Regions from separate parts of the Faecalibacterium longum genome, predicted to be linked through region 1. Evidence: predicted binding sites of a transcription regulator. Region 1 holds the regulator's gene; the other holds the start of a gene.
The links. The regulator HrcA, encoded in region 1, represses chaperone genes, less so after heat shock. The targets are predictions, from matches to a motif close to TGTTAGCACTCNNNNNNNNNGAGTGCTAACA.

Region 1 (8,651 bases):
TGTATCATAGCCGCCCCTGTTTGGCAAACACAGGACGGGCAGGTGTATATTTCCCTGCCGCTTCCACATAATAACTACACAGCATGGGAAAATGCAGAATGGGAAGGATGGTACACAGATGAAAGCAACCGGAATCGTCCGCCGCATCGATGAGCTGGGCCGGGTGGTCATCCCGAAGGAGATACGCCGCACCCAGCGTATCCGCCGCGGCGACCCCCTCGAGATCTTCACCACCGGCGACGGCGAGGTCATCTTTAAGAAGTATTCCCCGGTGGGGGAGCTGCACGGGGTGGCGGTGCAGTACGCCGAGGTGCTGAGCCGAAGCTTCGCCCTGACGGCCTTCGTGGCTGACCGTGACCGCATCCTCGCCGCAGCCGGGTCGGGGAGGCGCGACCTTGCCGACCGCAGCGTCAGCCAGCCGCTGGAAAAGGTGATGGAGTCCCGCAAGCCCTACCTCAGCGAGGGCGACCCCGAGCATGTCCTGCTGCCCTGCGAGGGTTCGCTGCGGCCATTGCTTTGCGCGTGGCCCATCATCGCGGCAGGGGATGTCACCGGGGCCGTGGGTCTGCTGGCCGAAGACCGCACCCAGCAGCCCGACCCTGCCCAGCAGAAGGCTGTGGCTGTGGCGGCAGCGTTCCTGGCAAAGCAGATGGAAGAGTGAACATTATTATAATAGAGGGAGCGTCTGCGTTTCTGGCAGGCGCTCCCTTTTTTGTTTATGACAGAATTATGAATCTTTATAAACTTTTTCGAGAAGCTATTGACAGGGAAAAATTTTTGGCTATAATGGTCTTAGCACTCAGGAAGATGGAGTGCTAAAGAAACGAAAGCCAAAAAGGAGGCAGGCGCTATGACGATGGATGCACGCAAGCAGCGAGTCTTGCAGGCGATCGTGGCGCTGTATGGCCTCGAGGGCGAGCCTGTGGGCAGCAGTGTGCTGGCAAACTATTTTGATATGGCCGTGTCCAGCGCCACGCTGCGCAACGAAATGGCGGCGCTGACCAAGCTGGGTCTGCTGGAGCAGCCCCACACCAGCGCGGGCCGTGTCCCCAGTGCCAAAGGCTACCGTTATTATCTCGACAATCTGCTGACGGACGACCAGCCGCTGGACCGCGTGACCCGCGCCCGCGTCGAAGCCGTTTTCGCCAGCCTCGACCATGAGCCGGAAAAGCTCGCACAGGGCGCTGCAAAGGCGCTGGCCGCCATCAGCGGCTGCACCGCAGCCGTCAGCACCCCCTGTGCCGAAGACCTCTGCGTCGCCCACTACGAAGTCGTTCAGGTGGGCCGCAGCGCGGCGGCTGTGCTGGCCGTCACGACGGCGGGCTACGTTCGCACCCGTGTGGCGCGGGTCCGCACAGGCCTCTCCCGCGAGAACGCCGCTGCGCTGGCCGCGCTGCTCAACCGCAACCTGACCTTCGTTGCGCCGGTGGACCTGTCCAACCGGCTGCTGGCAGAGCTGTGCAGCCAAATCGACCCGGAGCTGGTTCCGGTCATCAGCGCAGCCGCTGCGATTTTGCAGGATTCCGCACAGCCCCACGTATTTCTGGGCGGTGAGCAGTACCTGCTCAACTGGCCGCAGCTCGAAGGCAAGGTGGGCGACATCCTCACCCTGCTGAACGACGAAGAGCAGGCGGCCCACATCATCGCACCCCCGGCAGACCGCAGTGAGAGCGTGCTGCTGGGTGAGGATCTGGAACCTCAGATCCCCGGCTTGTGCATCGTCAGCGACCGCTACCTGGTAGGCGGCGGGCTGTGGGGTACGGTGGCCCTGATCGGGCCGACCCGGATGCCCTTCCAGAAGCTGATGCCGCTGCTCCACCTCTTCGCCGACGAGCTTGGCGAGGGCATGAGCGGTAAACGAAAAGACACCCCGCAGATGGCCGCACCCCGGCGGACTGTGATATATAAGGAGGATCTGGAATGAGCGAAGAGACCAAAAAGACGGCAGAAGCTCCCGAGCAGGAAGCAAAGGAGACCGAAGCCGCACCTCAGGAAGCGCCCGAGACCGCCGCAGCCCCCGAGAAGGAGGCCGAGGCAGAACCCGCAGACGCCAAGAAGAAAGATGGCTGGTTCAATAAGAAGGCACGCGAGATGGACGCCGTAAAGGCAAAGCTCGACGCAGCCGAGAAGAACGCCGCACAGGCCAAAGACCAGCTGCTCCGGATGGCAGCGGAGTACGAGAACTACCGCAAGCGCTCCACCCGCGAGGCTGACCAGAAGTTCAACGATGGCGTGTCCTTCGCCGTGAACCAGATCATCCCCATCCTGGACACGCTGGAAATGGCAGCCAACGCCCCCACCACCGACGAGAACTACAAAAAGGGCGTGACTATGACGCTGGACAAAGCCGCCAAGGCACTGGATGCCCTCCATGTGGAGGAGATCGAGGCGCTGGGCAAGCCTTTTGACCCCAACTTCATGAACGCCGTCCAGCAGATCCCCGCCCCGGACGGGCAGGAGAGCGGCACCGTCATCACGGTGTACCAGAAAGGCTACAAGCTGGGCGACAAGATCGTCCGCCACGCGACCGTCGTGGTGGCCGAGTAGATCCGCAAAGACCCGCAGGGGTTTTGAATATAGACATCCGCTTCACATCTAAGCATGAGATAAACAAGTTCTTTTGAGAGGAGACTTCATTTATGAGCAAAATCATTGGTATTGACCTTGGTACTACGAATAGCTGCGTGGCTGTCATGGAGGGCGGCGAGCCCGTCGTCATCGCAAACTCCGAGGGCGCCCGCACCACCCCGTCTGTTGTTGGCTTCACCAAGACCGGTGACCGTCTGGTCGGTCAGGTCGCAAAGCGTCAGGCCATCACCAACCCCGAGAACACCGTTTCTTCCATCAAGCGTCAGATGGGTACCGACCACAAGGTGACCCTGAACGGCAAGGAGTACACTCCCCAGCAGGTCAGCGCTATGATCCTGCAGAAGCTGAAGGCTGATGCGGAGGCTTATCTGGGCGAGCCTGTCACCGAGGCCGTCATCACCGTTCCTGCTTACTTCAACGACAGCCAGCGTCAGGCTACTAAGGACGCTGGCACCATCGCCGGCCTGAACGTCAAGCGTATCATCAACGAGCCTACTGCCGCTTCTCTGGCATACGGCATCGATAAGGAAGATGACCAGAAGATCATGGTCTACGACCTGGGCGGCGGCACCTTCGATGTCTCCATCATTGAGATGGGCGACGGCGTCACCGAAGTTCTGGCCACCAACGGCGACACCCATCTGGGCGGCGACGACTTCGACCAGCGCATCATCGACTGGATGGCAGACGCTTTCCAGACCGAGAACGGCATCGACCTGCGCAAGGATAAGATGGCCGCTCAGCGCCTGAAGGAAGCTGCCGAGAAGGCAAAGATCGAGCTGTCCAGCGCTATGAGCAGCCAGATCAACCTGCCCTTCATCACTGCTGACGCTACCGGCCCCAAGCATCTGGATATGACCCTGACCCGTGCAAAGTTCAACGAGCTGACCGCAGATCTGGTCGACCGCACCATGACCCCTGTCCGCAAGGCTCTGCAGGATGCCGGCCTGCGCGCATCTGATCTGAAGAAGGTCCTGATGGTCGGTGGTTCCACCCGTATCCCCGCTGTCTACGATGCAGTCAAGAAAGAGCTGAACTGCGAGCCCTTCAAGGGCATCAACCCCGATGAGTGCGTGGCTGTCGGTGCTGCTATCCAGGGCGGCGTCCTGCAGGGCGACGTCAAGGGTCTGCTGCTGCTGGATGTCACCCCGCTGAGCCTCGGCATTGAGACTCTGGGCGGCGTCTGCACCAAGATCATTGAGCGCAACACCACCATTCCTACCCACAAGAGCCAGGTCTTCTCCACTGCTGCGGATAACCAGCCCTCTGTTGAGATCAATGTCCTGCAGGGCGAGCGTGAGTTTGCCCGCGACAACAAGAGCCTCGGCGTCTTCCATCTGGACGGCATCGCTCCGGCTCCCCGTGGTGTGCCTCAGATCGAAGTTACCTTCGATATTGATGCAAACGGCATCGTGAAGGTCAGCGCGAAGGACCTGGGTACCGGCAAGGAGCAGAACATCACCATCACCGCTTCCACCAACATGTCCAAGGACGACATCGACAAGGCTGTGAAGGAAGCTGAGCAGTTTGCTGCCGACGATAAGAAGAAGCGCGAGGAAGTGGACATCCGCAACGGCGCCGACCAGATGGTCTTCCAGACTGAGAAGATGCTGAAGGAGAACGGCGACAAGATGCCCGCCGACGTCAAGAGCGAGGCTGAGGCAAAGCTGGCCGACCTGAAGACCGCTGTCCAGTCCGGCTCCATCGACGACATCAAGGCAAAGCAGGATGCTCTGAGCCACGTCTTCGAGAAGATGTATCAGGCTGCCGCTGCTGCCCAGCAGCAGGCCGCAGGCGCACAGCCCGGCCCCGATGCTGGCGCAAACGGCCAGCAGAAGCCCAACGATGACGGCGTTGTGGACGCAGACTTCAAGGAAGTCTGATTTGAGACACAGCAGTGCGTATCCGGCCAAACCGGCGGGTATGCGCGTAGAATAGCAAAAGCCGCTCCGGTTTTGCCGGGGCGGCTCTTGCTGGTTATAGAGAAAACCTCTCAGTCTCGCTGACGCTCGCCAGCTCCCCTAATAGGGGAGCCATTGGCAGGCCGGTCAGGCTTGTACAGATCTGCTTGAGGCTGTCTGTACTGGAAGCGGCAGTGCGCTGCTATATAGGGGAGGTTGCTGCTTATACGAGAGGTGATTGGATTATGGCACAGGAGAAACGTGATTACTACGAAGTGCTGGGTGTATCCAAGACGGCTACCGACGCGGAGATCAAAAAGGCTTACCGCAAGCTGGCCATGAAGTACCACCCGGACTATAACCCCGGCGACAAGGAAGCCGAGGAAAAGTTCAAGGAGATCAACGAGGCAAACGAGGTGCTTTCGGACCCGAAGAAGCGCCAGCTCTACGACCAGTACGGCTTTGCCGGTGTTGACCCCAACTACGCCGCCCAGAACGGCGGCGGCCCCGGCGGCTTTGGAGGTTTCAGCGGTTTTGGCGGCGACGGTGTTGACCTTGGCGATATTTTTGGCGACATCTTTGGCGGCGGCTTCGGCGGTTTTGGCGGCTCGAGCCGTTCGGCGAATCCCAACGCCCCCCGCAAGGGTCAGGACATCCGGGTGCGCATCACCCTGACGTTTGACGAGGCGGTGCATGGCTGCAAGAAGAACATCACCATCACCCGTCAGCAGGAGTGTACCGAGTGCCACGGCAGCGGCTGCGCCGCCGGTTCCAGCCCGGAGACCTGCCCTGACTGCGGCGGCAGAGGCTTTGTCATTCGTCAGCAGCGTACGCCCTTCGGCGTCATGCAGACCCAGCAGCCCTGCTCCCGCTGCGGCGGCAAGGGCAAGCTCATCAAGAACCCCTGCAAGAGCTGCCACGGCAGCGGCACCATTGCGGTCAAGAAGACTCTGGAGGCCAATGTCCCTGCGGGCATCGACGACGATCAGGGCTTCCGCCTCTCGGGCATGGGCAATGCCGGCACCAACGGCGGCCCCGCAGGTGACGTCATCGTGGCAGTGACTGTCCAGCCCAGCGAGGTGTTCCAGCGCGACGAGAACAACATCTACGTCGTCTTCCCCATCACCTACAGTCAGGCTGTCCTGGGCGATACCATCACAGTGCCTTCCATCGACGGCAAGGTCGAGGTCAATGTGCCGGAAGGCACCCAGAGCGGCACCACCTTCCGCCTGCGCGGCAAGGGCGTCCAGTATGTGAATGGCAGAGGCCGCGGTGATATGTACGTCAAGTGCGAGGTCGAGATCCCCAAGAAGCTCAGCCGCACCCAGCGTGAGGCCCTGAAGAAGTTCGAGGGTACCCTGAAAGAGGATAACTACGAAAAGCGCAAGGGCTTCTTCAAAAAGCTGAAGGATATGTTCAATAACTAAATCAACACGTCCATAAACAGGCAGAGGCATCCGGTTCGGGTGCCTCTGCTTTTTGTATGGACAGATAAAAAGAGGGCGGCGGCCCTTCCCTTGCGGGAAGAGCCGCCGCCTTTGTTGTTCTTTGGAGTCTCCTGATTTATTAAAGCAGGATAAGAGCTGCGTTAATCACAAGGCCAATTCCGGTAGCGGAGGTGCCCAGAACCCAACTGGCACACGCAAGGTCATAGAGGAAATTAGATACACTCTTCCCCATATCATTTGCGAAATAGTCCAGACCATCCTGAGTCCAAGTATTAGGGTTCTTCTTGCGGTAATCACGGATAGCCGTGACGCCTGCAAGCCATGCATAAGGAGGGAAGACCCATGCAGCGATAGCCTGAATAGCACTGGCACCACCGGTGGTATAGGTCATTTCCTCTTCGTTCATCACGCAGTAGGAAGCGGGCAGCATCATGATGTTTTCCATAATAGTACTCCTTTACGAACAATATCCCAAAACAGCGCGGTGTGCGCCGGTTTGACGAAAGATAGAAGTTCCCGAAAAGCCGCAGGGGAAACTTACAGGATGAGCAGCAGCGCGCTCAGGGGAGCGAGAGCCACCACCGTACCGGTAGAAACAACGTCACGCAGGAAGTTGGAAGGCGATTTGGACATATCGTCGCTGATGGTGTCCATTGCACGGCCCATAACGGTGAGAGGATTGCCCCTGCGGTTGCTGTCAACGCTCAGCCAATCTCTGGCCTGCGAGATGCCCCAGACATAGCTGGATGCCAGAACGGCCACGCCCACGATGGTGACGACGCCGCCAACAGCGCTGCCGCCGGTGGTGTAGGTCATCTCATCGTCAGAAAGCACTGCGTAATCAGCAGGCAATTCCATATATTTCTTCATAAAGAATCACTCCTTCATATCAGCAGGCGGCGCACCGCGCTGCAAAAATCCCTCTTGCAGAGCAAACATCTCTGACAGCATCATTCTACTACAACGCTGGATTTTGTGCAAGGGTTTTGGACAGAAACCACAAAAACCCGGGAAAATGCATGAAAAATACCTCGGAAGTTTGTGGAAAAATACTGCAATAATTCCCGGTATCAGCCCGCTACGCCGGCCCGGTAGAGATAGGGGTCGCTCTTGAAACTGTCGAAACTGTAAAGCACGAGGAGCTGGTCATAATCGTTGTCCGCGATGAGCTTGTCCAGCCCGTAGTTGTAGTTGCGGAAATCCACCACGTCGATGTCGGCGTAGTTGGCCGTCAGATAAGGCACGAAGCAGTTGGCGTAACTGTCCTTGATGACGAGAACGCGCCCGGTGCCGTCGCCCTTGATGCGGCTCAGGCCGTTGTTGCCGTGGAGGAACATGGCATACTTGTCGTAAACGTCCAGCTTGGCCGTGTCGTAAAGGCCGGTCGTCTCGCCGTCGGCGGGCTGGCCGGGGCCGCTGACCGAGTAGATGGTCAGTTCGTTCGGCAGGTCATAATAAGTGATGGTGTCCGGTTCTGCGTCCGGCGTCCGCGCCTTGGAGTAGTGGGTGCCGTAGAAGCCGTCTGCCGTCAGCACGGTGTGGGCCGAGGGATCAAAGGGCGTAAGGCCCAGGGTGTCGCAGAGCAGCTTGTAGGCGTAGTAAGCGCCGGCGCTCGTCCAGTGGTGGTCGGTGCGGTAGTAGATATATTCGTCCTTGTGCGCGGTGAGGGTCTGCCGCACGTCCACAAAGCGGCCTCCGGCGGCCTGTACGGCATCGGAAAGCGAGTCGAGATAACTGTCCTCGTCCAGCAGCGGAGCGCCCGCAGGGACGTTTTCCGGGTAGATAGCGGACGCCGCAGGCACCAGCATCACGTTGACCTTGCCCGGGTACCGCTGACAGAGCGCTTCCAGCGCGGCAGTGTTCTTGGGCAGGGTGCGCGTCTCGCTGGAAACGAGGCCGTAGGTGCGGGGGAACATCATCTGCTGTTTGCCCAGCAGGATGCCGCCGCTCTGCTCCTTCTGCATCACCTTCGTTTCCACGGTGCTCTGCAGGGCGACCCAGTTGTCACGGCCCACCACCTGGTCTTTGACGTATTTCGTGTAGGCCGTGAAGAACTTGTTCAGCCCATCAGCCGAGACGCTGGACAGGCTGGGCCGCTGGGAGAGGGTGGTGTTTTCCAGTTCACTGTAGGCCCGGTCCGGCGTGACAAGGTCCAGCACGAACAGCCCGGCAAAAAACAGGGTGAATGCGATAAGGACCGGATAGCGGAAAATCGAAGCGGAGCGCTTTGAATGTTTGTCCATCGTTCACGCCTCCTCTTAAAAGTTGAAATACAGGAACGGGCTGTTGGTGCTGCCCACGACGTAAGCCATCGAGACCGTCAACAGCACCAGAATGGTCAGCGCCTTGGTGATGACATTGCGGGAAAGCAGCTTCCATAGCTTTTCGATGAGCGGGGTGCAGCAGACGACGGAGACCGCCAGCAGTACGCCGTAGTTGCGCAGGAAGTAAAGGGGCATCACGCCGCCGGAAGGGATGAAAAGCTTGCGGAACAGCAGGCCGAACTCCACGCCTGCGTCGTTGCCCACGAACATGGCCCAGCCCACGACCACGAGGAAGAGGGTGTAGATATGGGGCCAGACCCTGCCCTTTTTGAGGTAGGGCAGGAGGAAGAGCTTTTCCAGAGCCAGCAGCACAAAATAGTACAGGCCCCAGCAGATGAAGTTCCAGTTCGCGCCGTGCCAGATGCCGGTGAGCAGTTCGACGACGAACA
Region 2 (8,651 bases), on a different contig from region 1:
AAAATTTCTGCCCAGGAGGGAGCCTTGTCATGCTGACCAATTACCACACCCACACCACCCGCTGCGGCCACGCCGAAGGCACCGAGGAGGAATACATCCTCACGGCCCTGCGCTGCGGCTTCAAGGTGCTGGGGTTTTCTGACCACACCCCCTGGGCCTACGCGACGCCGGGCTTCGTCAGCCGCATCCGGATGCTGCCCTCCCAGCTGGACGATTACGTCCTGACCCTGCGCGGGCTGCGGGAGAAATATGCCGACAAACTCCACATCCGCATCGGCCTCGAGGCGGAGTATTTCCCGGCCTATCTGGGCTGGCTCAAGGAAGAGATGGAGCGGCTGGGCATCGAATATCTCATCCTCGGCTGTCACTACGACACCACCGACGAGCAGGACGCCAAGGCCAGCCGCTTCGGCGGCAGCACCTCCACCGCCCACGGCAGGCGGTATGCCGAACAGGTGGTGGAAGCGCTGGAAACGGGGCTTTACCGGTATCTGGCCCACCCCGACCTCTTTTTGAACCGGGTGACGGCCTTCGACGCCGACGCCGAGAAAGCCTGCCGGGACATCTGTGCCACAGCGGCGCGGCTGGACATCCCCCTCGAGTACAACATGGCCGGACTGACTTTGCAGAACCGTCCCGACGGCTCTCTGGGCTACACCCGGGACGAGTTCTGGCGCATCGCGGCGGAGTACCCCGTCAAGGCCATCATGGGCTGCGACGCCCACGCTCCCTCGGAGCTGGACGTCGTCCCCTCCATCGAGGGAAAGAAAGCCTTCCTGCACAGCTTGGGCATCCCGGTGCTGGACACCCTGCCGGGGCTGGAATAAGCGGCCATTGCGCGGACGGGCTGCATCTGCTATACTGAGATAAGAGGAATGATGCAGGGCGCATTGGGGCGCTCTGCCGGGGAAGAATATCATGAGCAATATCACCATCCGGCCCATGGAGCCGGAAGACTGGAATGCTGTGTCCGAGATCTATTCAGAGGGCATCGCCACGGAGCACGCCACCTTCCAGACCACCTGCCCGCCCTACACGGCGTGGGATGCCTTTCACATCAAAGAATGCCGCCTCGTCATTCTGGACGGCGGCGAGCTGGCCGGTTGGGCCGCACTGCGGCGGGTAGACCCCCGCTGGTGCTACCGGGGCGTGGCCGAGGTGAGCATCTACGTCGGCGAGAAGTTCCGGGGCCGGGGCCTCGGCTCCCGCCTGCTGACGGCCCTCTGCGAAGAGTCGGAAAAAGAGGGCTACTGGACCTTACACTCCACCGTTTTGCAGGACAACACCGCCAGCCTCGGCCTCCACACGAAGTGCGGCTTCCGGGTGGTGGGGCGGCGGGAGCGCATCGCCCGGGACTGTCATGGCCGCTGGCTGGACACCTACCTGATGGAGCGCCGCGCCAAAGCCGACGAGCCTGTGGGGTACAAGAAATTATAAAAAATGAGCTGCTGCACGTTACGTACAGCAGCTCATTTTCGTATCAGGCAAAGCCTTTACCACTCGTTCTCCCCGGCATCGGTATCGGCCACCCGGGTGCGCTGGAACATACTTTCCAGCACGGCGCAGTATTTGTCGGCCAGGCAGACGATGACCGCCTCCCGGCAGGTGGGGACATGGCGGAAGGTCAGGGGCCACATATGGCTCGAAATGATGTTTTGCTCTTTCCTGGTGATGGCGAAGCAACGCTCGGCATTGACGCAGGCAGAGCCGGGATGGGCAAAGCCGTGCATCTCGAACAGGCGGCGCAGACCCCGGAAGGAACTGCGCTTGTGCCAGTCGTAGAGATAGAAGTCATGGAGAAAAGCCCCCACGGCCAGCGACGTCTCATCCGCGCCCAGATGGAAGCGGCGGTTGAGCCAGAAGCTCACCAGCACCACATTCTTGCAGTGCTGGTAGGTGGTCACATCGCCGTGCTGGATAAATTCCCGCATCCGCTGCACTTCGGGGTGCTGGTCATATTGGGCCAGAATGGTGGTGAGGCACTGACGCTCCGTATCAGAAAGCTGCATTGAAAAGTTCCCTTTCATAAAGAGGTTAAACCGATCAAGACCGCAGCTGCACCGGGTTGGAATTGCCGAAATTCTCGGCCTCGGTGGGGTTTGTGCGCTTGAGGTCCAGGTCCACGAGGTACTGCTTGCCGTCGCCCAGCTCCTCGAGCTGTGCCAGTTTTGCTTTGGCAGATGCTTCGTCCGGGTACCACTGGATGAGGAAGAAATTCTCCGCCTCCACGCCGTAATACAGCCACTGGCCGTCGGCCCGGAGCAGGTCGTCCAGATGGTCTACCTCGTCGCCGTCGGTCAGGCCGAGGCCCTCTTCCGCGTAGACGTTTTCCGGCTCCACCTGCAGCACTTCGATGACCTGAATGGCGCTCTGCAGATATTCGTCCTGAGCGATGCTCTTGTCGGAGAGCTCCCAGCCCGTCAGGAATGCCTGCATCAGCAGGTCTTTGACCGAGATCTTCTTTTCCATGTATGTTTCCTTCTTCCTCGTTTGTTTCCGCTGACCAGTATACGCTCAAATCTTGGGCAGGTCAACCATAAATTTATGAATTTTTTGTAGGAATGTCTAAATTTAACTCAATTTGAACCCCAACGTCTCCCCCAGCCACTCGAGGCAGAGAGCCACCCAATGGGCGCGGTGAGGGTCGGCGGCATCCACTTCGGCGGTACTGATGCTGGTGCCGTGAGCGCCCTTCTCGAACAGATGCGCCTCGCACGGCACGCCCGCCCTCCGCAGGGCGGCCAGCAGGAGAAGTGTGTTCTCCACCGGAACGGTCTTATCCTCCATGGTATGCCAGACGAAGACCGGCGGTGTGTCGGAGGTCACCTTATCCTCCAAGGTGAACGCCTGCTGTGCGGCAGCATCCTCGCTGCCCGCCAGCTGGACGAAGCTGCCCCGGTGGGCAAACTCCCCTGCCGTGACGACCGGGTAGCCCAGGATCACTGCATTGGGCCTCTGCTGGGCCGTCTCGCCCGGAATGTCCAGCACCGCGCCGGACAGGGCCAGATGTCCGCCCGCCGAGAAGCCGCAGACGGCGATCTTATCCGGCAGGATGTGCCACTCTCCCGCATTCTGCCGCAGCAGAGCCAGCGCTTCGTTCAGCTGTCGGAGAGGCCGGTAGTTCTGCGCCCCCTCCCCCACGCTGTAGGTCAGCACGGCGGTGTGATAACCCGCCGCCGCAAACTGCAGGGCCACCGGGTCGCCCTCCCGGGGGCTGACATGGTTGTAGCCGCCGCCCGGCACCACCAGCACCAAAGGCCGCTGCTTCACGGCGGGCATGGCGTCCAGCGACGCCCGCAGGGAAACCGTCAGCACACCGCCGCCTGCAAGTTCCAGCTCTATCTGCTGCATCTCTCATCCTCCTTATAGACAGGTCTGTCATTCCGGCCCATTATACGGCTTTGGCGCGGGAAAGTAAAGGCAGCTTCGGCCCCAAAAGGAAAGTTTTTTGAACTTTTTATGAAACCCCTTGATTTTTGTTTCTCAGCGGTGTATATTAGCACTCGAAAGTTGTGAGTGCTAAGTTTTCACGAGTGGTTTTCCGCTCCGTGTGCCGGCACTCTCCACAGGCAGATCCTGATGCGACACGCGCCCGGGCAGTTCCGCCGCCGGGACGCTAAAATCTGATAAAAAGAGGTTTTGTATTATGGCGAAAAAAGAATTTCAGGCCGAGAGCAAAAAGCTGATGGACATGATGATCAACTCCATCTACACCAACAAGGAAATTTTCCTGCGCGAGCTGATCTCCAACGCTTCGGACGCCATCGACAAGCTGTATTATAAGAGCCTGACCGACACTTCCGTCGGCATGAACAAAGGCGATTTCCGCATCCTGCTCACCCGCGACAAGGACAGCCGCACCCTGACCATCTCCGATAACGGCATCGGCATGACCCGGGAAGAGCTGGAGCAGAACCTCGGCACCATCGCCCACTCCGGCTCCCTCGACTTCAAGAAGGACAACCAGGACGAGAACATTGACATCATCGGTCAGTTCGGTGTCGGCTTCTACTCTGCCTTCATGGTGGCCGACAAAGTGACGGTCATCTCCAAGGCTTACGGCTCCGACGAGGCCTGGCAGTGGGAGTCCAGCGGTGCTGACGGCTATGAGCTTGAGCCTGCTGAGAAGGAGACTGCCGGTACCGACATCATCCTCCACATCAAGCCCGACACGGAGACCGACAACTACGATAACTTCCTCGACGAGTACGGCATCGTGGCCATCGTCAAGAAGTACAGCGACTATGTGCGCTACCCCATCCAGATGGAACGGGAGAAGAGCCGTCAGAAGCCCGAACCCGACCCCAAGCCCGACGACTACAAGCCCGAGTGGGAGACCTACACCGAGCTGGAAACTCTGAACAGCATGGTGCCTATCTGGAAGAAGCAGAAGAGCGAAGTCACCGACGAGGAGTATGCAAACTTCTACAAGGATAAGTTCAGCGACTACGCCGACCCCGCCCGCGTCATCGTGAGCCGCACCGAGGGTACTGCAAACTATAACGCCCTGCTCTTCGTGCCCAGCCACCGCCCCTATGACTTCTACACCAAGGACTACGAAAAGGGTCTGGCTCTGTACGCATCCGGCGTCCTCATCATGGAGAAGTGTGCCGACCTGCTGCCCGACTACTTCAGCTTCGTCAAGGGCATCGTGGACAGCCAGGATCTGAGCCTGAACATCAGCCGTGAGATGCTGCAGAAGGACAATCAGCTCAAGCTCATCCACAACGCTCTGGAAAAGAAGATCAAGAACGAGCTCCACGCCATGCTGGCCAACGACCGCGAGAAGTACGAGAGCTTCTGGAAGGAGTTTGGCCGTCAGCTGAAGTTCGGCGCATACTCCGACTACGGGATGCACGCCGAGCTGCTGCGCGACCTGCTGCTGTTCTGGTCTGCCAAGGAGCAGAAGATGGTCACTCTGCAGGAGTACGTGGACAAGATGCCCGCCGAGCAGAAGTACATCTACTTCGCCGCCGGCGACTCCACCGACCGTCTGGCAAAGCTGCCTGCCGCTGAGCTGGTCATGGACAAGGGCTATGACGTCCTGCTCCTGACCGAGGATGTGGATGAGTTCTGCCTGCAGATCATGCGCACCTATCCCCGCAAGGATGCCGAGGGCAAGGACGGCACCGTCGAGTTCAAGAACGTCAACAGCGGTGATCTGGGCCTTGAGACCGAGGACGAGAAGAAGGCCGCCGAAGAGGCTACCACCGCCAACAAGGCTCTGTTTGACGCCATGAAGGACGCTCTGGATGGCAAGGTCAAGGAGGTCAAAGTCTCCACCCGCCTGAAGGACCACCCCGTCTGCCTGTCCGCCGACGGCCCGCTGTCCATCGAGATGGAGAAGGTGCTGTCCAAGCAGCCCGGCAGTGAGGGCGTCAAGAGCGACAAGGTGCTGGAGCTGAACGTCAACCACCCCGTCTTCGCTGTGCTGAAAGCCGCACAGGAGGCTGGCGATACTGAGAAGCTCAAGAAGTACAGCGCTCTGCTCTACGCACAGGCACAGCTCATCGAGGGCCTGCCCGTGGATGACCCCGCCGCTTACGCCGAGGCCGTCTGCAGCCTGATGCAGTAATTTTTCCCTGTGTTCCCGGGCCGGAGGGCGCTGCTCCCTCGTCTTCCGCCTGACATCATAATTTTCTTCCCTTAATAAGAAGGCCGCGCTCCGCTGGAAAAGTGGATCGCGGCCTTTTCTTTTGCACTGCCCGCCGCAGTAAGGTTTCTCCATATCGCGGCCCGCTCCCCCGCCGGGACGCGGCAGCGGGAAGTTTTGGCGCAGTTATACAATGCTTTTCCGGTTTTGAAAAAACTTTTGTCTCAGTTGTAATTTATCCGAGATTTTTATTTTGCATCCCCGCCGGACAGCCTCGGCGGGGATTTTTTGCAACTTTTCATTGAGATGCAACAATAACACATGGTTTTTTCCGGACAAATCCTTTACTATAGGATTAGAAGCGGGCTGTATCGCCCACACGAAACAAAAAAGTATCTGTCTGTCAGGAGGAAGATTCCATGATGAAGTCCATTCCCGTATGGAAGCAGGAGCTGTCCGACGGCGTCCACGCCGCACGCCTCGCCTCCCTGTATTGCTGTGCTCCCGCCGAGACGGCCTCTGAAGCCGCCCGTTACGCCGCCGTGCTGGACGGGCTGGAAAAGACCTTCGGCTCCCACGCTGAGGCCGGCCTTTACAGCGCACCGGGCCGCACCGAGATCGGCGGCAACCACACCGACCACCAGCATGGCCGAGTGCTGGCCGGCAGCGTGAACATCGACATGATCGCCGCCGCAGCCCCCAACGACAAGAACCAGCTCCGCGTCCAGAGCGAGGGCTATGATCTGTGCGTCATTGATTTGAATGACCTCGAGGCCCGCAAGGAAGAGGAGAACACCACCGCCTCTCTGCTGCGCGGCGAGTGCGCCGCCTTCACCCAGCGGGGCGCAAAGCTGGCCGGTCTGGACGTTTACATCTCTTCCAACGTGCCGAAGGGCAGCGGCGTCTCTTCTTCTGCCGCCTTTGAAGTGCTCATCGGCGTCATCCTGAACGACTGCTTCATGACCGAGAAGGTCTCCCCCATCGCCATCGCGCAGATCGGCCAGTGGGCTGAGAACGTCTACTTCGGCAAGCCCTGCGGCCTGATGGACCAGATGGCTTCCAGCGTGGGCAACATCATCACCATCGACTTTGCCAGCCCCGCAAAGCCCGTGGTGGAGCCGGTGGCTGTGGACTTCTCCAAGGCTGGTCTGGCCCTCTGCATCCTCGACTCCGGCGCAGACCACGCCGATCTGACCGACGAGTACGCCGCCATCCCGGCTGAGTGCCGCGCCGTGGCCGCTGTCTGCGGCGGCGAGGTGCTGCGGGATGTGCCGTTCGAGACCTTCCTTGCAAAGCTGCCCGAGTGCCGCAGGCAGTGCGGCGACCGCGCCGTCCTCCGTGCCTTCCACGTCTACGCCGACAATGACCGTGTGGCAAAGCAGGTGGCCGCACTCCACGATGGCGACTTCGGCACCTTCCTCTCCCTCGTGAACGAGTCCGGCTGCAGCAGCTGGGAGTATCTGCAGAACGTCATCCCCGCAGGCTACAAGGAGCATCAGGAAGTGGGCGTGACCATCGCTGCCGCCAAGCATCTGCTGGGCGATAAGGGCGCTGTCCGCGTCCACGGCGGCGGTTTCGCCGGCACGGTGCAGGCTTTCGTGCCTGTGGAGATGCTGGATGAGTTCAAGGCCGGTATGGAAGCCATCCTCGGCGAGGGCCGCTGCCACGTCCTGTCTATCCGCCCGGAAGGAGGCGCTGTCCTGTGATCTCCACTGCCATCCAGCAGCTCGTCAACTACGGTCTGGACACCGGCCTCATCCTGCCTGACGACGAGATCTACATCCGCAACCAGCTGCTCATGACCATGCAGCTCGACAGCTTCACAGAGCCGGAGGGCGACGTCTGCTACGCCGACCTCGAAAGCATCCTGAAAACGCTGGTGGACGATGCCGTCGCCCGGGGCGTCTGCGACGACAGCCCCACGGCCCGCGACCTCTTCGACACCCGGCTCATGGGTGTGCTGACGCCCCGCCCCAGCATCGTCCGCGCCAACTTCGAAGAGCGGTACGAGACCGACGGCCCCCAGGCCGCCACCGACTGGTTCTACAAGTTCAGCCAGGACACCGATTACATCCGCCGCTACCGCATCAAGCGGGACGTCAAGTGGGTGACCCGGACTTCTTATGGCGACCTCGACATCACCATCAACCTGTCGAAGCCCGAAAAAGACCCCAAAGCCATCGCAGCCGCAAAGCTGGCTCCTCAGAGCGCCTACCCCAAGTGCCAGCTCTGCGTGGAGAACGAGGGCTATGCCGGTCGGCTGAACCATCCCGCCCGGGAAAATCACCGCATCATCCCGCTGACCATCAACGACAGTGCGTGGAATTTCCAGTACAGCCCCTATGTCTACTACAATGAGCACTGCATCGTCTTTAACAGCCAGCACACCCCCATGAAGATCGAGCGTTCCACCTTCCGCAAGCTGCTGGATTTCGTGGCCCTCTTTCCCCACTACTTCGTGGGCAGCAACGCCGACCTGCCCATCGTGGGCGGCAGCATCCTGAGCCACGACCACTTCCAGGGCGGCCACTACGAGTTCGCCATGGCCAAAGCGCCCATCGAGAAGAAGTGGGTCTTCCCCGGCTTTGAGGACGTGGACGCCGGCATCGTCCACTGGCCCATGAGCTGCATCCGCCTCACCTGCGACGACGACGAGCGCCTTGTGGAGCTGGCCGATAAGATTTTGACCGCATGGCGGGGCTACACCGACGAGAGCTGCTTTGTCTACGCCGAGACCGACGGCGAACCCCACAACACCATCACCCCCATCGCCCGGATGCGGGACGGCAGGTTCCAGCTGGATTTGGTGCTGCGCAACAACATCACCACGCCGGAGCATCCGCTGGGCGTCTATCACCCCCACGCAAAGCTCCACCACATCAAAAAGGAGAACATCGGCCTCATCGAGGTCATGGGTCTGGCCGTTCTGCCCAGCCGCCTGAAAGCCGAGATGACCGATGTGGAAGCCGCCCTCGTGGCCCACACCCCCGCCGCTGAGTACGGCGAGAACATCCAGAAGCACGCCGAGTGGGCGATGGACATCCTCGCCCGCCATCCG

Region 2: htpG (molecular chaperone HtpG) is a predicted target of HrcA. The motif match lies at 3,495-3,525, and genes of this name have one in related genera.

What each region holds. Positions count from the first base shown of each region.
Region 1 is NZ_JBBNIH010000167.1:46,835-55,485, forward strand. Features, by position in the region: gene AAAU26_RS12175 (stage V sporulation T C-terminal domain-containing protein) at 119-661, shown strand; gene hrcA (heat-inducible transcriptional repressor HrcA) at 851-1,924, shown strand; gene AAAU26_RS12185 (nucleotide exchange factor GrpE) at 1,921-2,547, shown strand; gene dnaK (molecular chaperone DnaK) at 2,640-4,472, shown strand; gene dnaJ (molecular chaperone DnaJ) at 4,736-5,917, shown strand; gene AAAU26_RS12200 (hypothetical protein) at 6,057-6,383, opposite strand; gene AAAU26_RS12205 (hypothetical protein) at 6,476-6,808, opposite strand; gene AAAU26_RS12210 (DHHW family protein) at 7,009-8,181, opposite strand; gene AAAU26_RS12215 (MBOAT family O-acyltransferase) at 8,197-8,651, opposite strand, start outside.
Region 2 is NZ_JBBNIH010000097.1:12,271-20,921, forward strand. Features, by position in the region: gene AAAU26_RS03375 (histidinol-phosphatase) at 30-827, shown strand; gene AAAU26_RS03380 (GNAT family N-acetyltransferase) at 919-1,437, shown strand; gene AAAU26_RS03385 (HD domain-containing protein) at 1,494-2,009, opposite strand; gene AAAU26_RS03390 (hypothetical protein) at 2,044-2,469, opposite strand; gene AAAU26_RS03395 (alpha/beta hydrolase) at 2,572-3,351, opposite strand; gene htpG (molecular chaperone HtpG) at 3,647-5,575, shown strand; gene AAAU26_RS03405 (galactokinase) at 6,013-7,299, shown strand; gene galT (UDP-glucose--hexose-1-phosphate uridylyltransferase) at 7,296-8,651, shown strand, end outside.